DNA from 3 places in the Mesorhizobium australicum WSM2073 genome. Region 1 is predicted to be linked to each of the others. Evidence: predicted binding sites of a transcription regulator. Region 1 holds the regulator's gene; each other region holds the start of a gene.

Region 1 (9,589 bases):
TGACCGATTCGATCTTCCATGGGCTGACCCGCGCCGCCGCCATTCTCGTGCTGGTGCTGCTCGGCGGCGTCGCCGTCTCGCTGTTCGCCGGTTCCTGGCAGGCACTGTCGACCTTCGGCTTCTCCTTTCTGACCACCGAGAGCTGGAATCCCGTCACCGAGAAATTCGGCGCCCTGGCGCCGATCTATGGCACCATCATCACTTCGGCCATCGCCATCCTGATCGCTGTGCCGCTCGGCATCGGCATCGCCATTTTTCTTACCGAGCTTTGCCCGCGTCCGCTTCGGCGCCCGATCGGCATGGCGGTGGAACTGCTGGCCGGCATTCCTTCGATCATCTACGGTATCTGGGGCCTGTTCGTGCTGGCACCGTTCCTGCAGACGACAGTGCAACCTTTCATCATCAACGTGTTCCACGGCATTCCCGGCCTTAACAGCCTGTTCGCCGGGCCTCCTTATGGCATCGGCCTGCTGACCTCGGCGATGATCCTGGCCATCATGATCCTGCCTTTCATCACCTCGATCACCAAGGATGTGTTCGACACGGTGCCGCCGGTGCTGAAGGAGTCCGCCTACGGCATTGGCTGCACGACCTGGGAGGTAACACGCCGGGTCGTCGTCCCCTACACCCGCATCGGCATCATGGGCGGCGTCATGCTTGCGCTCGGCCGTGCACTCGGTGAAACCATGGCGGTCACCTTCGTCATCGGCAACGCCCACCGGATCAGCGCCTCGCTGTTCGCGCCGGCAACGACGATCTCGGCAACCATCGCCAACGAATTCACCGAAGCCGTCGGCGATCTCTACACCTCCTCGTTGGTGGCGCTCGGTCTGATCCTGTTCGTCATCACCTTCCTCATCCTTGCCATCGCCCGCTACATGCTGATGCGCATCGATGCCCGTACCGGAGTCTGACCGATGTCGACAGCCGCATCGCTTCACCAGAGCCGCAAGCGCAAGAACGGTGTGATGATGACGCTCTGCGTCATCGCCGCCGGCATCGGCCTTGCCTGGCTGGCACTGATCCTCGGCGCGCTGCTCTATAAGGGCCTGTCGGGCGTTTCGCTCTCAGTGTTCACGGAAATGACCCCGCCGCCCGGTGATGCCGGTGGCCTGCTCAACGCCATCTACGGCAGCATCGTGATGACCATTATCGGCATCGTCGTCGGCACGCCGATCGGCGTGCTGGCCGGCACCTACATGGCCGAATATGGCCGCTTTTCGAAGCTCACCACCGTGGTGCGCTTTATCAACGACATCCTGCTGTCGGCGCCCTCAATCATCATCGGCCTGTTCGTCTACGAATTGATGGTGCGGCCGATGGGGCATTTCTCGGCCATCGCCGGTGCCGTGGCACTGGCCATCCTGGTCATTCCCGTCGTGGTGCGTACCACCGAGGACATGCTCAACCTTGTGCCGAACGCTTTGCGCGAGGCCGGCACGGCGATTGGCGCGCCGCGCTGGGTGGTGATTCGTTCGGTGGCCTACCGCGCGGCGATGTCCGGCATCGTCACCGGCATATTGCTGGCCATTGCCCGCATTTCCGGCGAGACGGCGCCGCTACTCTTCACAGCGCTCAACAACCAGTTCTGGTCGAGCAATCTCAATGCGCCGATGGCCAGCCTGCCGGTGACCATCTTCCAGTTCGCTCTCAGCCCTTACGAGGAGTGGCAGCAACTGGCGTGGACCGGCGCACTCATAATCACATTGACGGTTCTCGCGCTCAGCATCTTTGCGCGCAGCCTGACCGGACGCAGAGAGGACAAATGAGCCAGATGTTGTCTCCAGACATGACGATTGCCGCCGAGGCAGCCGCCAAGGCGAAGATCGAGGTCAAGAACCTCAATTTCTACTACGGCCAGTCGAAGGCGCTGAAGGACATCACCTTGTCGCTGCCCGAGCGCAGCGTGACGGCCTTCATCGGACCGTCGGGTTGCGGAAAGTCGACGCTGCTGCGCGTCTTCAACCGCATCTACGAGCTCTACCCCAAGCAGACCGCCGAGGGTCAGGTGCTGCTCGACGGCCAGAACGTTCTCGACCGCTCGCAGGACCTCAACCTGTTGCGCACCAAGATCGGCATGGTGTTCCAGAAGCCGACGCCGTTCCCGATGTCGATCTATGAGAATATCGCCTTCGGCGTCAGGCTCTATGAGAAGATCGGCAAGGCCGAGATGGACGGCCGTGTCGAGCAGGCGTTGAAACGCGCCGCGCTGTGGAACGAGGTCAAGGACAAGCTCAACGCCAGCGGCCTCAGCCTGTCGGGCGGCCAGCAGCAGCGGCTTTGCATCGCCCGCACCGTGGCGGTCAAGCCGGAGGTCATCCTGCTCGACGAGCCGGCCTCGGCGCTCGACCCATTGTCGACCGCCAAGATCGAGGAATTGATCGACGAGTTGCAGGCCGACTACACGATCGTCATCGTCACCCACAACATGCAGCAGGCCGCGCGCGTCTCGAAGCAGACGGCTTTCATGTATCTGGGCGAGCTGGTCGAATTCGACAAGACCGAGAAGATCTTCACGTCGCCTCGCGAGAAGCGCACGCAGGACTATATCACCGGCCGCTTCGGCTGATCTCACGCATACGAGGACCAGGATCATGGCCGAACACACAGTCGCAGCCTTCGACGAGGATCTCGGGCAGATCAGCAGGCTGATCAGCGACATGGGCGATCTCGCCGGCACGATGGTCGGCGGCGCCACCAAGGCGCTGCTGAATTCCGACAACGCGCTGGCACAGCGCGTCGTCTCCGACGACGCCATCATGGACGCGCGCCAGCGCGAACTCGATGATCGCGCCATTACCCTGATCGCCAAGCGCCAGCCGATGGCCGACGATCTGCGTCATGTCGTCGGCTCGATCCGCATGGCGGGCGATCTCGAACGCATCGGCGACCTTGCCAAGAACATCGCCAAGCGCGTCGGCTCGGTCGGCCTCACCGCCACGCCGCGCGACTTGTCGCATTCCATCGACTCCATGGCGCAGCTGGTGCTGATCCAGGTGCAGGGCGTCGTCGAGGAATATGCGGCCGGCGATGCCGCCGCCCTCGCCAAGCTCAGGAATGACGACGAACGCATCGACGTCAAATACACTTCGGTCTTCCGCGAACTCCTGACCTACATGATGGAGGATCCCCGCAACATCACGGCTTGCACGCATCTTTTGTTCTGCGCCAAGAATCTCGAACGCATTGGCGACCACGTGACCAACATCGCCGAGAATGCGTATTATGTGCTGACCGGCACGCAACTGCCCGCCAACCGTCCGAAGCAGGACGAGACGGCGATGTCGGTGCCGGCGGCTTGACGGCAGGGATGATCGATCGATGATCGCGCCACGCATCATGGTGGTGGAGGACGAGGAGCCGCTGGGCGTGCTCCTCCGCTACAACCTGGAGTCCGAGGGTTACCAGGTCGAGGTGGTGACACGCGGCGACGAAGCCGAGATACGCCTCCAGGAAAACGTGCCCGACCTGCTGGTGCTCGACTGGATGGTGCCGGCGGTTTCCGGCATCGAACTCTGTCGGCGCCTGCGCATGCGGCCCGAGACGGAGCGATTGCCGATCATCATGCTGACGGCGCGCGGCGAGGAGAGCGATCGCGTGCGCGGCCTCTCGACCGGCGCCGACGACTATCTGGTCAAGCCGTTCTCGACGCCGGAATTCATGGCCCGGGTCAAGGCGCTGCTGCGCCGCGCCAAACCGGAAGTGCTGTCCAGCGTGCTCAAGGTCGGCGACATCGTGCTCGACCGCGAATCGCACCGGGTCTATCGCAAGAAGAGCGAGATCCGGCTCGGACCGACCGAGTTCAGGCTGCTCGAATTCATGATGCGCCATCCCGGCCGCGTGTTCTCGCGCAGCCAGTTGCTCGACAATGTCTGGGGCGAGACGATCTACATCGACGAGCGCACCGTGGATGTGCATGTCGGCCGCCTGCGCAAGGCGGTCAACAATGGCCGCATGCCCGATGTGATACGCACCATCCGTGGCGCGGGCTACGCAATCCGCGAGGATTGAGATCAGGCCACGTTCTTGCCGGATCTCACCTGCACGCCCGGCGCGAAGATCTCCTGGTCGACGAAGGTGAGCGCGCGCATGGCGCAGCCCTCGCGGATCAGCGGCAATTCGTTCAGCTCTGTATCGAAGGAAATCGACGTCGAATGCTGGCCGCCGGCGGTCTGGGCGATGGCCTCACGCAAGGCCGGCTCGATCAGATCGAAGGCGGCGGCGCTGACGCCGACCATCGCAACCGGCGCCGGATCGATCAGCGCGAACAAGCTGCCAAGGCCATAGCCCAGCGCCTCGCCGGCCTTGCGATAGGCCTCGCGCTCCGGTCCGTCTCTTTCGCGCGCCGTGGCCGCCAATGCGCGCATGTCGGCGTCGCTGACGTCGACCGGTTTGGCGTCCTCACCCATCTGTCCTGCATTACGCCAGATGGCATAGTTGCCGGCATAGGCCTCGACGCAGCCGCGCCGCCCGCAGCGGCAGAGCGCGCCGCCGGGGCGATGGATCATGTGGCCGAACTCGCCGCCTGAGGAATGGGTGCCGGTGAACAGCTCGCCCTTCAGCACCAGGCCCATGCCGATGCCGTGCGAGAGCAGGATGGCGATGAAGTCGTCGCGGTAGCGCTCGGGGTCGCGCCAGCGCAGCGCCACAGCCATCATGTTGCAGTCGTTCTCCATGGTGGCGGGGATGCCGAATTCGGCTTCGAGTATATCGGCGAAGGCAATGTCCGTCTGCGGCGTGATCGGCGACCACAGCATGGCGCGCGCCTCGGTGTCGGTGATGCCCTGGATCGCCAGCGCGATGCGGGCAATGCTGGCGACATCGAGGTCGGGATCCTCGAGGCGGCGTCGGACGATGGCCACGCATTCGCCGATCAGCGCCTCGCGCGACATGGTCAGCGTGTCCAGCCGGCGTTGCTCCTCCGATATCACCTGGCCGGCGTAGTCGATGACGGCGACGGAGAGGAAATTCAGCGACAGCACCACGGTCATGACCGCCGCGGCCTCGGGGTTGAGACAAAGGCCCACCTGCGGCCGGCCGCGTTTCAGTGAGCCGGCCTCGTTCGGCTTGCCTTCGCTCAGGATACCTTCGCCGATCAGGTCGGCTGATATCGCCGATATGGTCGAGTGGCTCAGGGCGGTGGTGGCGGCGATCTCGGTGCGCGAGGGCTGGCCACCCCGGCGCACGGCTCCAATCACCATTGCGCGGTTGCGCCGGCGCAGATCGTCGTGGCGGATTCCGACCGACATGATTTCCTCCCCGTCGCCGCGGTTCTTGACGCCCCCTCGAACACCTCCGGCAACGGGTCGAATACTGGCAGAAGCGGCTGGGGCTGTCATTATTTATTGCGGGGCTCGAAAAAAGGCTTCCGGCACCTCAAAATCCGTCAGAATCGATGTTGACAGTGTTCCGGCGATGGACCAGTGTTTTTTCGAGGCTCGAAAAAATTAGAGCCTTTGTGCCGGCCTTAGGGCCAGTTTGGTCGCGCCACACGCGGCGCAGGGAGGATATCATGAAGAGATTCACAGTCGCCATTCTGGCGGGTGTCGCCATGTCGCTGACGCTGGCGTCGGTCGCGCAGGCGAAGGGCAAGGTTATCGGCGTGTCGTGGTCCAACTTCCAGGAGGAGCGCTGGAAGACCGACGAGGCCGCCATGAAGAAGGCGATCGAGGCCGCGGGCGACAAGTACATTTCCGCCGATGCGCAGTCCAATCCTGGCAAGCAGCTGACCGATGTCGAGAGCCTGATTTCGCAGGGTGCCAATTCGCTGATCATCCTGGCGCAGGACGCGTCGGCCATCGGCCCGGCGGTACAGAAGGCGCTCGACGAGGGCATTCCGGTCGTCGGCTATGACCGCCTGATCGAGAACAAGGACGTCTTCTACCTGACCTTCGACAACAAGGAAGTTGGCCGCATGCAGGCCCGCGAAGTGTTCAAGGTGAAGCCTGAGGGCAATTACGTCTTCATCAAGGGCTCCGGCGCCGATCCGAATGCCGACTTCCTGTTCTCGGGCTCGATGGAAGTGCTGAAGGCGGCCATAGACAGCGGCAAGATCAAGAATGTCGGCGAAGCCTATACGGACGGCTGGCTGCCCGCCAACGCCCAGAAGAACATGGAACAGTTCCTCACCGCCAACGACAACAAGGTCGACGCCGTGGTCGCCGCCAATGACGGCACCGCCGGCGGCGTCGTCGCGGCGCTGACGGCGCAGGGGCTCGCCGGCACCGTGCCGGTCTCCGGCCAGGACGGCGACCACGCCGCGCTCAACCGCATCGCGCTCGGCACCCAGACCGTGTCGGTGTGGAAGGACGCGCGCGAACTCGGCAAGAACGCCGCCGAGATCGCCTCGCAACTCGCCGACGGCAAGAAGATGACCGACATCGCCGGCGTGAAGGACTTCACGACGCCTGGCGGCAACACCGTCAAGTCGCTGTTCCTGACCCCGGTGGCCATCACCAAGGACAATCTCAACCTCGTCATCGACGCCGGCTGGATCAAGAAGGACGAAGTCTGCACGGGCGTTGCCGCGGGCAGCGTCGCGGCCTGCAACTGAGCTTGATCGCCTGAAAAGTCGGAAACGCCGCGGCGTGGAACGGTCAGTGTTCTGAACACTGACCGTTCCAATTTCCTTGTCTTCGCAATTCCGGACAAAAACCCTTTACGCACTTTTCCTGGAATTGCTTCCAAGCCGCGGCGTTTTCCCGACAAGATTTGTGTTTCCGCCGCTGGCGGCTAACTTCTGGGCTCTGGTCCGGCTCCGCGTCAGACGGCAAGCCGCTGGGAGGACATCATGACCGACACGACCTCAACCTCGCAGGCCGATACGGCGCGTGCGTCGGAACTCGGCGCGGTCGCGCGTTTCCTGAAGGCGACCGAGATCGATACCCGCATGCTCGGCATGATCGGCGCGCTGCTGCTGATCTGGGTCGCGCTGCATGTGATTTCGAGCCTGCGTCTTGGTGTCAATCCGCTCGATTTCGACAGCCGCACGTTCCTCACGCCACGCAATCTGTGGAACCTGTCGGTGCAGACGTCCGCGGTCGCCATCATGGCCTGCGGCATGGTGCTGGTCATCGTCATGCGCAACATCGACCTGTCCGTCGGTTCCGCCGAGGGCTTGATCGGCATGGTCATGGGCTTTGCGCAGGTACATTTCCTGGTTCGGTTCGTAGGACTTGAACTCGGCAACCCATGGATCTGGGTCCTGGCACTGGTCATCGGTCTGGCGCTCGGGCTTTTGATCGGCGCCTTCCAGGGCTTCGTCATCGCCTATCTCGAAGTGCCGGCCTTCATCGTCACGCTGGGTGGCCTGCTGGTCTGGCGCGGCGCCGCCTGGTGGGTCACGTCAGGCCAGACGGTGGCACCGCTCGACGCCACGTTCCAGCTTATGGGCGGCGGACCGGCCGGATCGATCGGCGCCACCTGGAGCTGGGTCGTCGGCATCGTCGCCTGCCTGGCCGTCGTGTTCGCGCTGTTCAACGGGCGGGTCCAGCGCAAGCGCTTCCGCTTCCCCCTGCGGCCGATCTGGGCCGAGACGCTGCTCGGCGTCGTCACCTGCGCCGTCATCATGGGCGCGGTCTGGCTAGCCAACTCCTATCCATGGCCGATCGGGATCGTGAACCGGTACGCGGCCGCCAACAACATCACCGTGCCGGAGGGCGGGCTGTTCATCGCCCACGGCATCGCCATACCGGTGCTGATGGCGGTCGCCGTCGGTCTGGTCATGACCTTCATCACCAACCGCACCCGTTTCGGCCGTTATGTCTTTGCTATCGGCGGCAATCCGGAAGCGGCCAATCTCGCCGGCATCAACACGCGCTGGATCACCATGAAGGTGTTCATGATCATGGGCGTGCTGGCCACGATCGCCGCCGCCATTTCGTCGGCCCGGCAGAACTCGTCCACCAATGTGCTGGGAACATTGGATGAGCTGCTGGTCATTGCCGCGGCCGTCATCGGCGGCACCTCGCTTGCCGGCGGCTCGGGAACCATCATCGGCGCCATGCTCGGTGCATTGCTGATGCAGTCGCTGCAGTCGGGCATGGTGCTGCTCGGTGTCGATTCGCCGTTGCAAAGCATCGTCGTCGGCGCCGTGCTGGTCATCGCCGTCTGGCTCGACACCGTCTATCGCAAGCGGGTTTAGGGATACGACCATGGCTGACAAAACCGCTCCCGTAAGGGCCCTCACAACTGCGCCCACTGGCACGCCGCTGGTCGACATGCGCAACATCTCGATCGCCTTCGGCGGCATCCGCGCCGTCGACGACGCCTCGATCGATCTTTTCCCCGGCGAGGTCGTGGCACTGCTCGGCCACAACGGCGCCGGCAAGTCGACGCTGATCAAGATCCTGTCCGGCGCCTACAAGCGCGATGCGGGCCAGATCTTCGTCAATGGCGAGGAGGCAGCGATTTCCAACCCGCGCGACGCCAAGAAATACGGTATCGAGACGATCTACCAGACGCTGGCGCTGGCCGACAATGTCGATGCCGCCGCCAACCTGTTCCTCGGCCGCGAACTGATGACCGCCTGGGGCACGCTCGACGACGTCGCCATGGAGGCCGAGGCGCGCAAGGTGATGGGGCGGCTCAATCCCCGCTTCCAGCGCTTCAAGGAGCCGGTGATCAAGCTGTCAGGCGGTCAGCGGCAATCGGTGGCGATCGCCCGCGCGATCCTGTTCAATGCCCGCATCCTGATCATGGACGAGCCGACGGCGGCACTTGGGCCCCAGGAAACCGCCCAGGTCGGCGAGTTGGTCAGGCAGCTCAAATCCGATGGCATCGGCATCTTCCTGATCAGCCACGACATCCACGACGTCTTCGAGCTGGCCGACCGTGTCTGCGTGATGAAGAATGGCCAGGTGGTCGGTACCGCCCGCACGACTGACGTCACGCAGGACGAGGTGCTTGGGATGATCATCCTGGGCAAATGTCCTCCAGGTGCCATACCGGGGCCGGGCGCGCTGAAGATCGCCGCCTGAGGCCGGTCAGGCCGCTTCGGGCACGCCCCGTTGCCGGTCACGTGATATGCCAGTGATCACGATGGTGTGGCCTGACCATTGTGTTGGCCCGGCGACTTGCCCATAAAAGGTCCTGTTTTGCTCATGGACCGCATCATCCGTTGAAGAAGCTTTTTCCAATCGTCGCGTTCATTGCCGTTGCACTGATCAGCATGACCATGGCGGGGTTCGCTTATTTCGCGACGCAGGAAGCCGCCCGTATCAAGTTCGAAGGGGCGGCCGATGACGCCCTCAACCGGATCGAGAGCCGCATCGACCTGCACCTGTCGCTGCTGCGCTCGACACAGGCCCTGTTCGACGCACGCAACGGCGATATTTCCCAGAACGAGTTCAAGGCATTCTTCAAGGCGCTGGATGTCGACAACAATTTCGCCGGCCTGCGAGGCATCGGCTTCCTGCGGCTGGTCAGGACGGGCGACGAGGCAGCGGTGGAACGCGACACCCTCCACGATTTCGGCGCCAGTCATCCGGTCTATCCGGATACGACGCAGGCCTGGCGCACGCCGATCGCGCTTTTCGAGCCGCTCGATCCGTCCAACCAGACCATCATCGGCTACGACATGTTCAGCGAG
Region 2 (9,589 bases), 1.8 Mb from region 1:
AGCGCGCGCGGTCGTCGAGATGCGACGGCAGATCGAGCGAAGAGAAGACGTTCTTTTTCAACGAGCAACCGGCCTTTCCCGCGCACGCGTCTTCCCTGAAACCGCACCGTATGGGACCGATTTGCCTCTTGTCCAGAGACGGCGCCATCCATGCTCCGCAGGACAATTTCAGTGCCGCCCAGGTCAAGAATCCGATCGGATTCGCCGGTGTGGCGTCCGAGTCTCCGAAATACCCCGGAAATGCGGCATCGGAATCACCTCGCCTCAACGCGGTCGACCGATTGCTCCTAGAACGTGATCTTCACCGACGCGGCGCTGCGGTTGGCCGGGCCGTGGTGGACGGCCTCGATGTTGTTGCCGTCCGGGTCGAGCAGGAAGGCGGCATAATAGCCGGGATGATAGGACCGCTCGCCAGGCGCGCCATTGTCCGTGCCGCCGGCTTCGAGCCCGGCCTTGTAGAAGGCATCGACCATGGCGTGATCCCTGGCCTGGAAGGCCAGATGATGACGTCCGGTCAGCTTTCCCAGCGCGGCCCGGCTGTCGGCGCTGGAAATGAACAATTCGTCGGCCCAGAAATAATCCTCGCCGGTGCCGCCGATCGGGACACCAAGGACTTGGAAAACCGCCTCGTAGAAACGCCGGCTGGCGGGGAGATCCCGGACCACGAGCTGGAGGTGGTCGATGAGCCGGCCGCGATGCAATTCCTGGGTTTCCATGAAAGCGCCTCCTCGCAAGGCCTCGAATTTAGGTGCGGTTGGCAGGGCGTCAACGCGGGGCGCGAGCCTCTGCTGACAACCAGCGACAATTTTTCGAGCCCGATGGAACTTTTGCACCGATGGCAAGTTTGGAGGCGCGGCGGGAGAATTTTCGGTTGGATTGTTTTCAGAAGCTTGAAGCGCTGGTCGACGGCGCCAATGCCGATGCCATCGAGGAAGCGAACGCATTGCTGCGCCGGTTCAAGGACAGGTCCGAACAGACGACGCGGGCCATCGACGAGTTCATGCTGGACTTCAAGACATTGGTCTTCGTCGTCGAAGCCGGCGAAGAGGGTTTCGAAAAGCCGATCCGCAAGCTCGCCCGCGCCAGGCTTGCGAAGCTCAAGCAGCTGGTGAACGTGCCGGCTTAGGCGCCTGCCGCTCTTTGCTATTGCGCAATTCCTGGGGAAGGTGCTGCGCGCTTGTCCCGGTAAACCGTTTCACACTTTTCCTGGAATTTGCTCTACCCCTTGAGCAGCGCCGCCAGCCGGGGAATACCCTCGCTCACCGCGCTGCGGGTGGCCAGCGTGAACGACAGCCGCAGCGTGTTGCGCCCGGTGCCGTCGGCGTAAAAGGCGTTGCCCGGCACGAAGGCGACCCGCGCCTCCTTCACCGACCGTGCCAGGAGGTCCGTGGCGTCGGTGCCCTCCGGCAGCGTCACCCAGACGAACATGCCGCCTTCCGGACGGCTCCAGGTCACCCCCTCCGGCATGTTGGCGTCAAGCCCGCCAAGCAGGCCGTCGCGGCGCTCGCGGTAGGCGCCGATGAGTTTTTCCACCTGGCCGTCGAACACGGCTTCGGCGACGCGGTGCATCACCATCTGGTTGACGGACGGGCTGTGCAGGTCCGAAGCCTGCTTCATCAGCACCAGCCTTTCCACCACGCGGCGCGGAGCGCAAACCCAGCCGACACGCATGCCCGGCGACAGAATTTTCGAGAACGAGCCGCAATAGAGCGTGCGCGCCTTGTCGATGCCGCCGGACCTGATGCAGTCGAGCGCCAGGATCGGCGGCACACCCTCGCCGTCATAGCGCAGCGCCCGGTAGGCGGCATCCTCGATGACGGCGATGTCGAGCTCGCCGGCAAGGTCGAGCACTGCCTCGCGCTGCTTTCGGTCCAGCGTGTTGCCGGTCGGGTTGGCGAAATCGGGCACCAGATAGGCGAATTTCACCTTGCCGCCATGAGCGGCGGCGGCAGTGTGGTAGGCATCGGGCGTCATGTTGCCGCCCTCGGGCCGCAGCCGGTCGTAGCGCGGCTCGTAGGCGTTGAAGGCCTGCAGCGCGCCGAGATAGGTCGGCCATGTCACCAGCGCGGTATCGCCTGGCGACAGGAACAGCTTGCCGAGGTAATCCAGCGCCTGCTGCGAGCCGGAAGTGATGAAGATGTTGGCCTCGTCGCAGGCCACGCCGAGCTTGCCCATTTGCCCGGCGAGCCAGCGCCGCAGCGGCAGATAGCCTTCCGAAACCTGGTATTGCAGTGCTGCCCCCGCTTCCGGGCCGCCGAGCACGTCGGCATAGGCATCGCGGATGGCGTCCGCCGGAAACAGCGACGGATCGGGAATGCCGCCGGCGAAGGAGATGATGTCGGGCTGGTCGAGCAGCTTCAACAGCTCGCGGATTTCGGAGGCCTTCATGCGCGATGAGCGCGAGGCCAAAAGGTTCAAAAGGGTCACGACACGCCTCCCCGGACGCTTTTTACAATAGGTCAACCTGACTGACCTATACCCGCTTTGCCAGGCGATTTGAATAGTGCCTGAAGGGCTTCCGCTATACGCCAGTCACCGCCAGGCCCGAACCGGCGCGGGTTTCCGCTAAAGGCTCTTCTTGTAACCAATATGGCTGGCACTGAAGCCGAGCCCTTCATAGAAGCGGTGCGCATCCGCTCGCCCCTTGTCGGTGGTGAGCTGCACAAGGCCGCAGCCCCGCGCCCGGCACTCGTCGATCGCCCATTCGAACATCTTCTTGCCGACGCCGTCGGAGCGCCTGCCGCTGACAACGCGAACCGCCTCGATCTGCCCGCGCCAGCCGCCCTTGCGCGAAATACCGGCAAGGAAGCTGATCTGCAGGGTGCCGATTACCTCCGCGCCATCCACGGCCACGGCAAGCAGCTGATTGGGATCGGCATCGATGGCGTCAAAGGCATCGATATAGCCCTGCGCCAACGGCAACGAGGCGTCTTCGCGGGCGGCACCCAGCGGATCGTCGGCGAGCATGGCGACGATGGCTGGCAGGTCGGAGGCTTGCGCCTTGCGGAATTGGATGTCGGTCATGGACGTGAGATACGGCCGCCCGGCACTGGCGGCAAGCCGCTAATAGAATGGAGATCAATGGGCGGTAGGACAACGAGGGGCGCGCAACCTCTCGAGGTTCAATCCCCGTCCTCCGCCGGCTTGGCCTTGCCGCACTGCGCCAGCACCTTGCCGATTGCCCCACTGGAACCCTTCAGCGCAAAACTGATCGAACCATATTTGGCAGCGCTGACCGACACGTCCCCCTTGGACCGCAATAGGTCGAGCAGCGGGTCCCCCTTCTCCAGATCGGCCACGAAATAATTGTACATCGCCTCCAGCTGCAGGGTCTTCGTCACCGTCTTGCCGTCGACCTTGAAGTCGAAAGCGCCGCTGATGCCCGGCTCCAGTTGTTGGCCCATGGCGCCCAAATCGTAGCTCAGCACCGGTTTGTCGTAGCAATTGAGCATCAGATAGGCGTCGCCCTTCGGCCCGCCGCAGACCGAAGCGGTCAGCACGCTGCCGCCCTCGTCTTCCTCCATCTTGGCGCTCCAGCCGCCGCAGGATGCCGCGAAGGCCGATTGCGCGCCAAGCACCGCCGCCAGGGCAGCGGCGGCAACGAGATTTCTTCTCATGACTTCCCCCTCCGGGCCATTTGCAGCGCCCGCCGGCAGCATATAGGAAAAGCCGTTGAATAGCGTTGCCTGAACGGCAGGGCCGCGCGCCTCGGAGAGAGCAGTGTTGAGAGCCTGTGTTCGCCTGTATCTTCCGACCGCCGCCCTGGTGGCCTTCCCGCTTGCGGCGCATGCCGAGTGGAAGCCTGTCGAGAAGGTCGAGACCTACGCCATTTCAGGCCAGTCCGGGCTCGAGCTCTACCGGTCGATCGGCGAGAACGGGCCGAATGTCGGCATTACCCGCGCCATCGCCCACACCAATTTCAAGCTGACCTGGACCAGGGATTATCAGCCGCGTGCCGGAGCCTGCGTGCTGGTCTCGGCCAAGCCAAAGCTCATCATCACCTACACCTTGCCAAGCCCCTCCTCGCCGCTGCCGTCCGCCATCCAGAAGAACTGGGAGGTTTTCCTCGCAGGCGTCAGCGCCCACGAAAAGGTGCATGGCGCGACCATTGTCGACATGGCGCGCAAGATCGAGGCGGCGACGGTCGGCCTCACCGTTCCCGACGATCCCAAATGCAGCAAGATCCGGGTCGAGATGACCAAACGCCTGTCCGCCCTTTCGCAGGCGCAGCGGCAGGCAAGCCGCGATTTCGACCGCATCGAACTCGGCCAGGGCGGCAATCTGCAAAAGCTCATTCTGGCGCTTGTGAATGGCGGCTGAGAAGGCCACCGCGCGCTGCGGCGCGGCGGCGTATCGGCGTTTCGCCCGCTCCCTATCGGCTCAGATCCAGCGCGGCTGACAAATCCCCCATCGGCGGCTCGCCATTGGCGGCCAGCGCCTTGTCGCGGGCGACGATGCCCGTCAGCACCGGCAGATCGTAGCGCGCGGTGATGAAGCGCAGGATCGACGTCGTATCGTATTGCGTGTGGTCGACCGTGCCCATCCTGGCATAGGGCGAGACGATGAAGGCCGGGATGCGGTTGCCCGGGCCCCAGCGGTCGGCCTTGGGCGGCGCGACGTGATCCCAGAAGCCGCCATTCTCGTCATAGGTGACGACGACCAGCATGTGACTCCATTGCGGGCTCTTCTCCAGATGCGCGACGAGGTCGGCCAGATGCCGATCGCCCGATGTCACGTCGGCATAGCCTGAGTGCTCGTTGAGATTGCCCTGCGGCTTGTAGAAGGCGACCTGCGGCAGCTTGCCGTCGTCGATCGCCTTGATGAACGCGGCGCCATCCAGGCCGCCATCCCTGAGATGCTCGGTGCGCGCTGCCGTGCCGGGCGCGTAGGCGGCGAAATAGTTGAACGGCTGGTGGTGGAACTGGAAGTTCGGCACCGGCGTGGCGTTCTTGCCGTCGAGGGTAGCCTGCCAGGCGCCGGCGTACCAGGCCCAGTCGACCCCCTTCAGCGACAAGAGATCGCCGATGGTGATGTCGTGCTGCGGCGGCAGCGTGGTGGGCGCGGCCGGATCGGCCAGCGCCTTGTCGCCGCCCTCGGCAGGCTTGTTGGCGCTCGGCTGATAGGGCGGCTGCATGGTGTTGACGGCGTAAAAATCGGGCGTGATGGCGCCGTCATTGACGAATTTCGGCACGCCGCCCATCGCCGACGGCGGCGAATTGTCGGCCACCTTCAAGGTCGTTCCGTCGGCCTCGACCACGGCGATCTGGCCCTTGATCGGACTCGTGTCGGCATGCGGATAGACCGGCGTACAGGCGCAGGCGAGCTGGAAATGGTTGAGGAAGGAGCCGCCAAAGGCGCCCTGGAAGAAATTGTCGGCCAGCACATATTTCTTCGCCACCTGCCACATCGGCAGGCTCGAGCCGTCATAATGGCCCATGACCAGCCCGCCGGAATCGGCCCAGGCGACGAATTTATCGTTCTTGCCGCCGTCGATCTGCATCTGCTCCTGGTAGAAACGGTGCCACAAATCGTGGGTGATGACATTGGTGCCTTCGTTGAAGCCTTTGGGATCGTCGATGGCGAAGGCGGCGTTGGCCAGATGCGCGGTCTGCGCCTCCGTCACCACGGGCGTGACGCCCTTTCCGGTCAGCCCACCCCAGGCCGGGGGCAGTTCGGTCAGCGGCTTGCCATCGCGATCGAGCTGGCGCGCCTGGTCGGCCGAGACATTGGCCAGCCCATTGGCGCCGGGGAAGCCACCATAAAGATTATCGAAGCTGCGGTTCTCCGCATAGATGACGACGACGGTGTCGATCTTGTCGAAGCCGGGAGGGGCGGCATTGGCGGCCGCAAGGGGAAACAAGGCCGAACCGGCCAGACAGAAGGAAGTGAGGAACTTGAGCCTCGTCATGGGAAGACCTCGTGGCTTGACTGTGGCTATGGGGCTATAGGGCTATGGGCTATGGGCTATGGGCTATGGGGCTACGGCGCGGGAACCATAGGCAGCTAACGTGGAGGCCTTGTCACCTTTGTGACATCCGCCGCCGCGGCGAACACGGTTTCGTGAGCACTGGGACCGGTCATCAATCCGTTGCACTGCGTTCTTATTTCCGGGCCAAAGCGGACCGTGCCCCATGATGACGAGACGATGGAAAAGCCTGGTGATCGCGAGTGCCGCGATCTCGACCTTTGGCTTTGCCGCGCCCGCGAATACGGCGGGGTCGGACGGCGTCCATCCCGGTCCGCTGTCGCGTGCGCAAGCCTTCGCACGCGCCGAGGCGCTGACTGCCTTGGGGCGAAAGATGTTCTTCGACCCGGCGCTCTCGGCGTCGGGAAAACAGGCCTGTTCCTCCTGCCACGATCCGCGCCATGCCTTCGGTCCGGCCTCGGCCACACCGGTCGAAATGGGCGGCCCGAACCTCGACCAGTCCGGCGTGCGCGCGGTGCCGTCGCTGCGCTACCTCGAGGCGGCGCCCGCCTTCACCGAGCATTCCCACGATTCCGAGGACGAGGGCGACGAGAGCGTCGACAATGGCCCGACCGGCGGCCTGACCTGGGACGGCCGCGCCGATCACGGTGGGGACCAGGCTAAAATCCCCCTGCTCTCGCCGTTCGAGATGGCAAACAAGGATGAAGCAGCCGTCTCCGCCGCCTTGCGCAAGTCAGCCTATGCCGACGAGTTCAAGGCAACCTTCGGCAACGATGTCTTCGACCGCCCGGGCGATGCCTTCGACGCCGCCGCCGAGGCGCTCGGCACATTCGAGCAGAGCGCGGTCGACTTCTACCCCTATTCCAGCCGCTACGACGCCTTCCTCGCCGGCAAGGCGACGCTATCGGCGCGGGAACTGCATGGCCGCGCCCTGTTCGAGGACGAGGCGAAAGGCAATTGCGCCTCCTGCCACCTCAGCGAACCGGCCAATGACGGTGAGCCGCCGCAGTTCACCGATTTCGGCCTCATCGCCATCGCCGTGCCGCGCAATCCGGCCATCCCGGCCAACGCCGACCCGGCCTATGTCGATCTCGGCCTGTGCGGTCCCCTGCGCACCGATTTCCGTGGCCGCACCGACTATTGCGGCCTGTTCAAGACACCGAGCCTGCGCAACGTGGCGCTGCGCAAGAGCTTCTTCCACAACGGATATTTCCACACGCTGCGCGAAGCGGTGGCCTTCTACGCCAGTCGCGACACCGACCCCGGCCGCTGGTACCCGAAAAACGCTTACGGTACCGTCGACAAATATGACGATTTACCAAAGGCTTACTGGTCGAACCTGAATCAAGACCCGCCCTTCGACGGCAAGAAACCCGGCGACAAGCCGGCGCTCAACGATGCCGAGATCGACGACATCGTGGCGTTTCTGCAGACGCTGACGGATGCGGATCAGGTGGCGAAGCGGTCGCAGTGAACTGGGAAGCCGTCGTAAGGGTTGCTAGTTGACGTGGGGATTAGCCGAAGCCCTCCCTCGCTTCGTCATCCTAGGGCGGAGCAAGGAGCGAAGCGACGCGGCGCAGAACCTAGGATGCCGCGACGCTTGCGACGGGTAAAAACTGTGCCGAACCTGGCTCCAACCTCCGACGAAACGCCATCAAACCGCGACCAACCTGTTCCGCGAAACAGCTCGAACCATTCCGGATTGGTCTTCTCGATCAGTTCGATCTTCCATTGTCGCGACCAGCGCTTCAGCGATTTCTCGCGTTGAATGGCGTCACGAATGTCGAAATGTTCCTCGTACCAGACCAACCGCTGCACACCGTAGCGCCTGGTGAAGCGCGAACCTTCGCCGGATTTGTGCTCCGGCATGCGGCGACCGAGATCGTTGGTGACACCGATGTAGATGGTGCCGCCCTTCTGGCTCGCTGTCATGTAAACATAGCCGGTCATGCGTTGACGGTAACCGCCACCCGTCCGGGGACTATCCTCGTTCGCCGTATTTTTTCGGCCCACGTCGCGGCATGGATCCTAGGGTCTGCGCGGCGTCGCTTCGCTCCTTGCTACGCCCTAGGATGACGAAGGGAGGGAGGGCTTCGGCTAATCTGAGAGGTATGGGATCGCCGCCAGCCGCCCCTCACAGCGCCCGGATCACACCCCCATCCACGCGGATATTCTGCCCGGTAATATACCCTGCCCCGTCCGACGCCAAAAACGCGATCGTCGCGGCGATCTCCTCTGATGTGCCATAGCGCTGCATCGGCACGTTGTCGCGGCGCTCTTCGGTGGCGGGCAGGCTGTCGATCCAGCCGGGCAGCACGTTGTTCATGCGCACATTGTCGGCCGCGTAGGTGTTGGCGAAAATCTTGGTGTAGGCGGCAAGGCCGGCGCGGAACACGGCCGACGTCGGGAACATCGCGTTCGGTTCTGCTACCCAGGCCGTCGAGATGTTGATGATGGCGCCGCCCTTCTGCTTGACCATCTGCGGCGCCACGATGCGCACCGGCCGGATGACGTTCATCAGGTAGACGTCCATGCCGGTGTGCCACTGCTCGTCCGTGATCTCCAGGATCGGCGCGCGCGGTCCATGGCCGCCGCTGTTGACCAGCACGTCGATGCGGCCATAGCGCTCCAGGGTCAGGTCGGCGAGCCGCTGCAGATCGTCGTTCGACTGGTTGGAGCCGGTGACGCCGAGCCCGCCAAGCTCCTTGGCCAGCGCCTCGCCCTTGCCGGACGAGGACAGGATGGCGACCTTGAAACCATCCGCCGCCAGCCGTTTGGCCGCCGCCGCCCCCATGCCGCTGCCGCCGGCCACGATGACGGCTATCTTTTCTACACTCATCGGATTTCCTTTTCAGATTGGCGGGAGCTACGGTTTCAGCGGTCCTATAGCCGGTTTCGCCGCGCAGTTCGAACGAGAAAGCCTGAATCGAGCTGCAGAAAACTTGCGCGGTGAGCTGCGCCCTATCCTTCAACCGTCTCCAGCTCGCTCAGCAGCGTGCCTTCCATGTCGGGCTCGTCGCCGGAGCAGACGCACAGCATCTCGGCGTCGCCCTCGCCCACCGATAGATAGGCGTGGCCCATGGTGGAATCGATGTAGACGCTCTCGCCCGCTTTCAGCCGCACCGGCGCGTACTGGTCGGTATGCAGTTCGATCTCGCCCTTGAGCACGATCAGGAATTCCTCGCCGGCATGCCTGGTCAGCGGGCCGAATTCTTGCGGCGTGCGGGCGCGCGCATAGGCGTGAATCGGCACCATGCGCTTGCGCACCAGGTCGGTGGCGAGATACCGGTAGTCATAATTTCGGGTCAGCTGGCGCAGCGTGTTGGACTGCGAGGTGACCGAGCGGCGGGTGCGCGCTGCCGGCTGCTTGCGGTCGCCGCTGAGCAGTTCCGTCACATGGATGCCGAGCCCCTCGCAGATCTGCAGCAGCTTGTCGTAGGTCAGCGACATCTGGTCGTTCTCGACCTTGGACAGCGTCGACACCGCGACGCCGGTGAGCGCGCTGACCTCCTGCAAGGTCCAGCCATGGGTTTTTCTCAAAGCCCGCAGACAATCACCGAGATTGGGTTGCTCCGACATTGCCAGCTCCAAGGCGCGGGATCGCGCCGCTCCACCCTAGGTAGTCGAACTCCCCGCAGCCATCAACAACACCGAAATTTTCTT
Region 3 (9,589 bases), 1.6 Mb from region 1:
CTGCCGCTGCGCAACCCGCTCGAGATCGAAAAGCCGGTGAAGGTGTCGGTGAAGGCGCTTTGAAGCCATGAGCGCGTGATTCCCCTCTCGTGGGGAATGGCTGGCAAGCCAGAGCGGGGCGCTGTCCCGCCGATCTAGCAATAGGTTCCAGTCACGCCTTCGGCTCTCAACAGATCGCGGGATGAATGAGGGCAGCAACCCTTCGCGTCCGCTCTGCCCTGCCGGGCTTCTCTTCCACAAGGCCCCTCGTGGGGGGATCGGCAGCTTCGACCTTAGCGCACGGCGCGGAAATGCTTCGACAGCTTCAGGCCCTGCGCCTGGTAGTTCGAGCCGAGATCGGTGCCGTAGAGCGCCTGCGGTCGCTTCAGCATATGCTCGTAGACCAGCCGGCCGACGATCTGGCCGTGGTCGAGAATGAACGGCACTTCGTGGCTGCGTACTTCGAGCACCGCCCGGCTGCCGGTGCCGCCGGCCGCCGAATGGCCGAAACCCGGATCGAAAAAGCCGGCATAGTGGACACGAAACTCGCCGACCAGCGGATCGAATGGCGTCATCTCGGCGGCGTAGAGCGGCGGCACATGCACCGCCTCCTGGCTGACGAGGATGTAGAATTCGTCGGGATCGAGCACCAGTTCGCCGGCGCGGCTCTTGTGGATCGGCTCCCAGAAGTCGAGGACATCCTGCGCAGCGCGCTTGTCGACATCGACGAGGCCGGTGTGGTGCTTGCCACGATAGCCGACCAGCCCATCCTTGTCGCCATTGAGGTCGATCGACAGCGCGATGCCGCCGCCGGAAATGTTCGGTGGCTCCGTGGCGACCAGCATCTCGGCACGATGCAGTTCATGCAACTCGGCTTCCGAGAGCAGCGCGTTGCCGGTGCGAAAGCGGATTTGAGACAGGCGCGAACCCGTGCGCGCGATGATCGGAAAGGTGCGCGGGCTGACCTCGAGATAGAGCGGACCGTTGTAGCCGGCGGCGATCTTATCGAACTCGTGGCCCCGATCGGTCATGACGCGGGTGAAGATGTCGAGCCGCCCGGTCGAGCTCTTCGGATTTGCCGAGGCCGAAATGTCAGCCGGCAGGGCCAGACTTTCGAGCAGCGGCACAATATAGACGCAGCCGGTTTCGAGGACCGCGCCTTCGGTCAGACTGATCTCGTGCAGTTGCAGCCGATCGAGCTTTTCCGACACCTTGTGGTTGGGACCGGGCAGGAACGAGGCGCGAACCCGCCAGGCCCTTTCGCCCAATCTGAGATCAAGGCTTGCCGGCTGGATCTGGTCGGCATCGAGCGCGCGCGGCGACTTCAGCGCGCCGGACCGGAACAGCGCCGAAATGTCCTGATCGGGAAGAATGCCTGTCTGCCGCAAAGTCTGGCTCCGCCCCAAGACTGGTCTCTTTCGTTGCAGGTTCTTGTTTGTTGCAGGATCTTGCCGCAAAACCGCCGGGCACTTCTGCGGAACCTGCCTTGGTACAAACGTCTTAATGAAGCCGGCAATTGACGCAAGCGTGGCGCGGGTCTAAAGGGTCGTTATCCCGTGGTGATTTGGCCGGTCGGCTTGCAGCCACGTTAAACAAGTCGCTAAAGGACCGTCGGGCCGCAAGGCCGTATGGACCGGTTGCGACTTTCGCGGCCGGTTTTTTTGTGTCTGGAACAAAGCGATGAGCACCAAGAAGCGCAACTGGAAACCTCAGACGGCACTCGTGCATGGCGGAACCCTGCGTTCCGGCTTCGGCGAAACCTCCGAGGCGATGTACCTGACCCAGGGTTATGTCTATCAGACGGCGCAGGCCGCCGAGGCCCGCTTCAAGGGCGAAGAGCCTGGTTTCATCTATTCGCGCTACGCCAACCCGACCGTCGACATGTTCGAAAAGCGCATGTGCGCGCTTGAAGGCGCCGAAGACGCGCGCGCCACGGCGTCGGGCATGGCGGCGGTGACGGCTGCCCTTCTGTGCAGCGTCAAGGCCGGCGACCACATCGTGGCCGCGCGCGCGCTGTTCGGCTCCTGCCGCTGGGTGGTCGAGACGCTGGCGCCGCGCTATGGCATCGAGGCGACCTTGGTCGACGGCACCGAGATCGCCAATTGGGAAAAGGCGGTCAGGCCGAACACCAAGCTGTTCTTCCTGGAAAGCCCGACCAACCCGACGCTCGAGGTCGTCGACATCGCCGCCGTCGCCTCGCTTGCCAATTCGATCGGCGCGCGGCTGGTCGTCGACAATGTCTTTGCCACGCCGCTGCAACAGAAGCCGTTGCAGCTTGGTGCGCACATCGTCGTCTACTCGGCCACGAAGCACATTGACGGCCAGGGCCGCTGCCTGGGCGGCGTCATCTTGTCGGACAAGAAGTGGATTGACGAGAACCTGCACGACTATTTCCGCCACACCGGTCCCAGCCTGTCGCCGTTCAACGCCTGGACGCTGCTGAAGGGCCTGGAAACCTTGCCGCTGCGCGTGCGCCAGCAGACCGAGAGCGCCGGCAGGATCGCCGACTTCCTGGCCGGGCAGCCGCAGATCGCCCGCGTCATCTATCCCGGCCGCGCCGACCACCCGCAGGCCGATATCGTCAAGAAGCAGATGTCGGGTGGCTCGACGCTGATCTGCCTCGACGTCAAGGGCGGCAAGCCGGCGGCCTTCGCCCTGCAGAACGCCCTCGACATCGTGCTGATCTCGAACAATCTGGGCGATGCCAAGAGCCTGATCACCCATCCGGCGACGACCACCCACAAGAACCTCAGCGACGAGGCCCGCGCCGAACTCGGCATCGGGCCCGGTACGCTCAGGCTGTCGGTCGGCCTGGAGGATACGGACGACCTGCTGGAAGATATCGCGCAAGCCTTGAAGGCCGCCAAATAGGTTTCGTCCAGGCAGCGTCGTCAGCAGCGATCAAGCGCTCGATGGCGTCTCCTCCAGTTCCGCCGTCTTGGTGCGGATGGTCATGGCGTTGCCGCGCCAGTCGACGGCGCCGCCGAGCCAGCCGCGCGCCCAGATGGCCGGGAGCATGACGTCCCGCGCGACCGTCGCCGCGATCATGCCCGTCGAGACGTGCCAACCCTTGGCCAGGGCCAGAGCGCATTCCGGAAGATAGAATGCCGCCAGCACGGCAATCGCGGTTGCCCAGAGGCTGACGCCGGCGCTCGCCGCGGCAATCAGCGCAAGAGCCAGCGGGACCGCCGCACCAGTCAGGATCTCGGGCGCGAAGAACAGCGGGAAGGTGACGCGACGCAGGCGCGCCCAGCGGGCCTGGCGCGACCAGATCTCGCCAAACGTGCGCTGGCCGAGCGGCTGCTCGAAGGGCGCCGCAACGAGGTTGACACGCAGGCCGAGGCCGTTCACCAGCTTGGTTGCGGCGGCGTCCTCGGCGATCTCGGCGGCCAGCGCGCGTATGCCGCCATTGGCGTCCAGCATCGGCTTGTTCCACAGCATGCTCTTGCCCTGGGCGAAGCCGAGGCCGAGCGCCGCACCGGCATACTGCCAGCGGGCCTGCAATGTGTTGAGGAAGGCGCATTCGACGTCGGCCCAGAAACCATCTGGCCTGGAGCCGATCGGCGTCGAGCAGACAAGGCCGGTACCGTGCTGCCACGCCGCCATCATGTGCTCGACATAGTCCCTCGGCATCAGAACGTTGGAATCGGCAAGAATGATCCAGTCGTGGCGCGCCGCTTCCCAGCCTTTGACGCAATTGTTGAGCTTTGGATTGGCACTGACACGGTCGTCGCCGATCAACAGCCGGGCCGGCACCTGCGGAACCCGGGCAATCGCCCTGTTTATCAGTTTGACCACCGGGTCGTCGGCATGGGCGACGCAGAAGATCAGTTCGTAGCGCGGCCAGTCGAGCGCGAAGGCGCGTTCCAGCGTCTCATGTGTGAATGGCTCGACGCCGCGCGACGGGACGACAATCGACACCGCCGGCGATCTGCCCGCCGGCGGGGCAATCGTGGTGCGCCGTTTCAGCTGTGAAGCGGCAAGCAGGATGCTGGCAGCGTTCGAGAGGATGAGTGCGGTCGAAAGCGAGGCGGATATGAGAGTGAGTTCCATCGAGATCTGGTCACTCCGGAAGTCGGCCCGCGTCGCGGCCGTTTTCAACAGTTCGACAGAGGGCCGAGTCGCCCGGTTCGCGCACACCACCATTGTCGTGTGTCACTTAAATGACATTCTTTGCCGGCACCTGCGTTTCAATCCCAGGCGCGACAAGACGCGCACGTTGACCTGCTCACCGCGAGCGTCGAAAGTCGTCGGATTGTTTTGGAGCCGCTCATGTACCGCGCCGTGACGCGCAACATCGAAGTGCAGGTCAGGCCGTTCTATCTGGAGGATCGTTCAAATCCCCAAGAGAACCGCTACGTCTGGGGCTATCAGATAACGATCGACAACCAGTCTGACGAGTTCGTGCAGCTTCTGTCGCGCTATTGGCACATCACCGATGGTGCCGGCCGGGTCGAGGAGGTGCGCGGGCCGGGCGTTGTCGGCGACCAGCCGGAACTCAATCCCGGCGACAGCTATCAGTACACGTCCGGCTGCCCGCTCTCGACACCCTCCGGGATCATGGTCGGACGCTACACGATGCGCAACAAGCGCGGCGAGACGTTCGACATCGCCATCCCGGCCTTCTCGCTCGATCTGCCGGGGACAAGGCGCACGGTGAACTGAGCGCCGACGGTCGCGCCGCCCCTCAGCCGCCCTTCGGGCACCTTCTCCCCGCGGAACGAGGAGAAGGAAAGGCTTTACTGAGCCGCAAACTCGGCCGGATCGAAGTCGTACTGCGTCGAGCAGAATTCGCAGGCGACATGGATGCCGCCATCCTCTGTGCTGTCCTTGATCTCCTGCGCTGAGAAGCCTTCGAGGATGCCACGGATCTTGTCGCGGGAGCATGAGCACTGGTCGGCCACGGGAACGCCGCCGAAGACGCGCACGCCATGCTCGTGGAACAGACGATACAGCAGCCGCTCGGCGCCTATGGTCGGGTCGATCAATTCGGTCGGCTCGATGGTGCCGAGCAAGGCCAGGAGTTCCTGCCAGGAATTATCGGCCGGATTGTGGACTTCCTCGCGCGGATCGCCGTCCCCACCCGGCAGGTCCGGAATGCGCATGCGCTCGGGCGATTGCGGCAGGAACTGCGCCAGGATGCCGCCGGCGCGCCATTGCTCGCGCGCGCCGCCGATCCCGGGCGTCAGCAGCTTGGCGACCGAGAGCCTGATATCGGTCGGGATCTGTTCCGACTGACGGAAATAGGTGCGCGCCGCGTCTTCCAGCGTTTCGCCGTCGAGCTGGACGATGCCTTGGTAGCGCTGGGTATGGGCGCCCTGGTCGATGGTCAGCGCCAGCACGCCGCTGCCAAGCAGCGTCTGCTGGGACGTCTCGCCTGCCGCGACCAGTGCTTCGAGCCGATCCGCATCGAAGCGTGCATAGGCGCGCAGTGCCGAGGGCGTGGAGAAGTCCGCGACCAGCATGTCTACAGGCCCGTCGGTACGGGTCTGCAGGATGAACTTGCCTTCGAATTTGAGCGAGGTGCCGAGCAGAACGGTCAGCACGCAGGCTTCCGCCAGCAGGCGGGCGACCGGCTCGGGATAATCGTGGCGGCCAAGGATGGCGTCGAGCATCGGCCCAAGCTGGACCGTGCGGCCGCGCACGTCGAGCGGACCGACCTCGAAGGGAACGACGTGATCGTCGCCGGCGTAGCCGAACTCGCCGAGTTTGGGGTGATGTTCAGTCACTTGATGGCTTTCCAACATGACAAAGCTCCAGGGCGCGGCCATGCGGCCCTGGTGGGCACATGCGTCCAAACGCGCTTGATTTGCGTGATGCGGCGCAGATAGGCATCGCGCCGCCGCAGATCAAGCGCCTGGGCATTTCTGGCGCCTGGGCATTTCGGGCGCCCAAGACACTTCAAGCCCCAAGACACTTCAAGCACCAAGACACTTCAAGCACCGAGGCACCAGGCAAGCACTGCCTTCTGGGCATGGAGCCGGTTCTCGGCCTCGTCGAAGACCACCGAATGCGGCCCGTCGATGACCTCGTCGGTCACTTCCTCGCCGCGATGGGCCGGCAGGCAGTGCATGAACAATGCATCCGGCTTGGCCTTGGCCATCAGCGCCGCGTTGACCTGATAGGGCGAGAAGACATTGTGCCCGCGAGCACGGTGTTCCTGTCCCATCGATACCCAGCAATCGGTGACGATGCAGTCGGCCTGGTCGACGGCTTCCTCGGGCGAGCGGGTGAAATGCAGCTTGCCGCCATGCGCCTTGGACCAGTCGATATGCTTCTGCGCCGGTTCGCTGCCTTCGGGCACGGCGACGTTGAGATTGAAGCGGAACCGTGCCGAGGCTTCGAGCAGCGAGTGCAGCACATTGTTGCCGTCGCCGGTCCAGGCAATCGTCTTGCCGGCCACCGGACCGCGATGCTCCTCGAAGGTCATGATGTCGGCCATCAGCTGGCAGGGATGGGTGTCGTCGGTCAGCCCGTTGATCACCGGAACGGTGGCATTCTCGGTCAGCTCCAGCAGCCGCTCATGCGAAGTGGTGCGGATCATGATCGCATCGACGTAGCGCGACAGCACCTTGGCGGTGTCGGCGATTGTCTCGGAGCGGCCGAGCTGCATCTCGGTGCCGGTCAGCATGATGGTCTCGCCGCCGAGCTGGCGCATGCCGACGTCGAAAGAAACGCGCGTGCGCGTCGACGGCTTGTCGAAGATCATGGCCAGCACCTTGCCTTCGAGCGGCTTGGTCCGCTCGCCGGCCTTGAGACGCGCCTTTCGCGTCACCGCATCATCCAGCATGAAGCGCAAATCGCCTTCGGAAACGGTGGAAAGATCAGTGAAATGGCGAACTGACATCAGGAATGGTTCCGGATTACTTCGCGGCGGCGGAGGCGATCGCCTCCGACAGGCCCTTGGCGCCGGCGCGGATGCGGTTGAGCGCTTCGTGAATCTCGGCGTCGGTGACGGTGAGCGGTGGCAGCAGGCGAATGACGTTGTCGCCGGCCGGAACCGCCAGCAAATGCTGGTCGCGCAGCGCCATGTTCACCTTGCCGTTGGGCATCGCGCATTTGAGGCCGAGCATCAGCCCGGTGCCCCTGATATCCTCGACGATTTCGGGGAATTCGTCGGCTATCGAGGCTAGCCCCTGCTTCATCAGCAGCGCCTTGCGCTGGACATCCTCCAGGAAGCCGTCTTCCAGAACGACGTCGAGCACGGCGTTGCCGACCGCCATTGCCAGCGGATTGCCGCCGAATGTGGTGCCGTGCACGCCGGCGGTCATGCCGACGGCCGCCTCGTCGGTGGCAAGGCAGGCGCCCATCGGGAAGCCGCCGCCAATGCCCTTGGCGATTGCCATGATGTCGGGCGTCACCGCGGACCACTCATGCGCGAACAGCTTGCCGGTACGGCCAATGCCGCACTGGACCTCGTCGTATATCAACAACAGGCCGTGCTGTTCGCAGAGCTGCCGCAGCCGCTTGAGCGACTGTGTCGGTACTGGGCGGATACCGCCCTCGCCTTGCACCGGCTCGATCAGGATCGCGGCGGTCTCGGGCGTGATCGCCTTCTCGGCGGCGTCGATGTCGTCGAAGCCAACCTGGTCGAAGCCTTCGACCTTGGGTCCGAAGCCTTCGAGATATTTGTACTGGCCGCCTGCCGCGATGGTCGCCAGCGTGCGGCCATGGAAGGCGCCCTCGAAGGTGATGATGCGGAAGCGCTCGGGATGTCCCTTGACGAAGTGGTAGCGCCGCGCCGTCTTGATCGCGCATTCCAGCGCCTCGGCGCCGGAATTGGTGAAGAATACCTTGTCGGCGAAGGTGGCATCAGCCAGCCGCTCGCCAAGCCTGCTCTGCCCCGGAATCTCATAGAGATTGGAGACGTGCCAGAGTTTCGCCGCCTGTTCGGTGAGGGCCGCGACAAGATGCGGATGGCCGTGGCCAAGCGAGTTGACCGCGATGCCGCCGGCGAAATCAAGATATCGCTCGCCCTTGTCGGTAACCAGCCAAGTGCCTTCCCCATGGTCGAAGGCCAGGGGTGCGCGAGCAAAGGTCTCGTAAAGCGCCGAACCGCTCATTATATGCGTCTCCGGTACCGGAAAATCAAAAAAGCCGCCAAAGCGGCGGCCTTCTGCGGCTTATCGTGTTTTTCGGCCATGAAGTCAACGAAAACGTCGCGTAGTGGCGCGCGGCAAGCTCCCGACGCAACGCCGGCTCATGAGCGACCGGGCAAGTTGGGGAAAACCGAAAAAACCGATTCGTGTTGCACTTGGGACTCTTGTCACCGAGTCAGCGCATAGAGTAGTTGTAGTCGAGAAATAACTAGATTTCGTGCGGCGGACCTAATCACCAGATATATGTGGTGTCTGCCCCAGCAGTGGTGCTGGGTCGGGAATGGATTCTGATTGCCGCACGCTTATAAGGAGCGCGGTCATGAACTGGACTGACGAGCGGGTAGAACTCTTGAGAAAACTGTGGTCGGAGGGTCTGAGCGCAAGCCAGATTGCTGCGCAGCTTGGAGGGGTCAGCCGCAATGCCGTCATCGGCAAGGTGCACCGGCTGAAGCTGTCGGGTCGCGGTCGCGCAACAGCGACGCCGGCGCGCCAGAAGAAGGCTACGCAGGGATCGACCGCCCAGAAATCGGTGGCGCGCGCCGCAAGCACGGCACGCCACGTCACGACTTCGATCGGCGCGACGGCCCTTCAGACGCAATTCGACGCCGAACCGGTGGCGCGGCACTACATCCGTCCGGTCGAGAACGTCGTAGTGCCGATCTCACGGCATCTGCAGCTCGTCGAACTGACCGAGCGCACCTGCAAATGGCCGAACGGCGATCCACTTTCGGAGGACTTCAATTTCTGCGGCAACGAAGCCGCTGAAACCGGTCCCTACTGTAAATACCATGCCCGCGTGGCGTTCCAGCCGGCGGCGGAGCGGCGGCGCAATCGCTGAGAGTGAGTAGTGAGTAGTGAGTAGTGAGTAGTGAGTAAATAAGCGCTCCCACAACCGACTACTCACTAATCACTACTCACTACTCACTACCGACTTCCTCACAGCCAGCCGTTCTTCCTGAAGCGCCAATACAGGAAGCAGCAGATCAGCGCGATGGTGGCCAGCACCATCGGATAGCCATATGCCATCTTCAGCTCCGGCATGTCGGTAAAGTTCATGCCGTAGATGCCGGCGAATGCGGTTGGCACCGCCAGGATGGCCGCCCATGAAGCGAGTTTCTTGGAGATCGCCGTTTCCTGGCTTTGGCCGACCAGAAGACTGGCCTCGAAGGCAAAGGCCAGCACCTCGCGCAGACTGTCGATCTTCTCCTGGACGGTACGGATATGATCCGTAACGTCGCGGAACAGCGGGTGCATGGCCGAATGGATCTGCGGCAGGTCGGCGCTGGTCAGCCGGCGACAGACTTCCACCAGGGGCAATGCCGCGTTGCGCAGGCGCAGGAGGTCGCGGCGCAGCATGTAAAGGCGTTCGATGTCGGGGCCGGTCATCGGCTTCAGCAGGACCTTGTCCTCGATCGCCTCGACCTCATCCTCGATCTGCTCGAGCACGGGCATGTAATTGTCGACGATGAAGTCGAGAATGGCATAGAGGACGAAATCCTCGCCCTTGGCCA

Evidence for each region. The regulator PhoB, encoded in region 1, activates phosphate uptake and scavenging genes when phosphate is short. The targets are predictions, from matches to a motif close to TGTCATNNANCTGTCAT.
Region 2: the regulator PhoB is predicted to act here: its motif matches at 6,019-6,035, upstream of MESAU_RS15660 (acid phosphatase).
Region 3: the regulator PhoB is predicted to act here: its motif matches at 4,132-4,148, upstream of MESAU_RS29270 (ceramide glucosyltransferase).

Annotation. Positions count from the first base shown of each region.
Region 1 is NC_019973.1:1,495,181-1,504,769, forward strand. Features, by position in the region: gene pstC (phosphate ABC transporter permease subunit PstC) at 1-914, shown strand, start outside; gene pstA (phosphate ABC transporter permease PstA) at 918-1,769, shown strand; gene pstB (phosphate ABC transporter ATP-binding protein PstB) at 1,766-2,569, shown strand; gene phoU (phosphate signaling complex protein PhoU) at 2,595-3,302, shown strand; gene phoB (phosphate regulon transcriptional regulator PhoB) at 3,322-4,011, shown strand; gene MESAU_RS07165 (ROK family protein) at 4,014-5,249, opposite strand; gene xylF (D-xylose ABC transporter substrate-binding protein) at 5,513-6,553, shown strand; gene MESAU_RS07175 (sugar ABC transporter permease) at 6,791-8,143, shown strand; gene MESAU_RS07180 (ATP-binding cassette domain-containing protein) at 8,154-8,978, shown strand; gene MESAU_RS07185 (CHASE domain-containing protein) at 9,119-9,589, shown strand, end outside.
Region 2 is NC_019973.1:3,264,633-3,274,221, reverse strand. Features, by position in the region: gene MESAU_RS15695 (AraC family transcriptional regulator) at 1-61, opposite strand, end outside; gene MESAU_RS15690 (VOC family protein) at 288-716, opposite strand; gene MESAU_RS15685 (hypothetical protein) at 872-1,126, shown strand; gene MESAU_RS15680 (aminotransferase-like domain-containing protein) at 1,219-2,388, opposite strand; gene MESAU_RS15675 (GNAT family N-acetyltransferase) at 2,566-3,024, opposite strand; gene MESAU_RS15670 (hypothetical protein) at 3,123-3,617, opposite strand; gene MESAU_RS15665 (DUF922 domain-containing Zn-dependent protease) at 3,724-4,320, shown strand; gene MESAU_RS15660 (acid phosphatase) at 4,373-5,908, opposite strand; gene MESAU_RS15655 (cytochrome-c peroxidase) at 6,132-7,400, shown strand; partial or broken gene MESAU_RS15650 (GIY-YIG nuclease family protein) at 7,592-7,876, opposite strand; gene MESAU_RS15645 (SDR family oxidoreductase) at 8,061-8,765, opposite strand; gene MESAU_RS15640 (helix-turn-helix domain-containing protein) at 8,888-9,505, opposite strand.
Region 3 is NC_019973.1:6,135,477-6,145,065, forward strand. Features, by position in the region: gene araD1 (AraD1 family protein) at 1-63, shown strand, start outside; gene MESAU_RS29260 (2'-deoxycytidine 5'-triphosphate deaminase) at 273-1,367, opposite strand; SAM riboswitch at 1,526-1,603, shown strand; gene MESAU_RS29265 (O-succinylhomoserine sulfhydrylase) at 1,660-2,850, shown strand; gene MESAU_RS29270 (ceramide glucosyltransferase) at 2,881-4,032, opposite strand; gene apaG (Co2+/Mg2+ efflux protein ApaG) at 4,252-4,644, shown strand; gene MESAU_RS29280 (Hsp33 family molecular chaperone) at 4,719-5,750, opposite strand; gene argF (ornithine carbamoyltransferase) at 5,915-6,826, opposite strand; gene MESAU_RS29290 (aspartate aminotransferase family protein) at 6,843-8,042, opposite strand; gene MESAU_RS29295 (GcrA family cell cycle regulator) at 8,398-8,916, shown strand; gene MESAU_RS29300 (magnesium and cobalt transport protein CorA) at 9,015-9,589, opposite strand, start outside.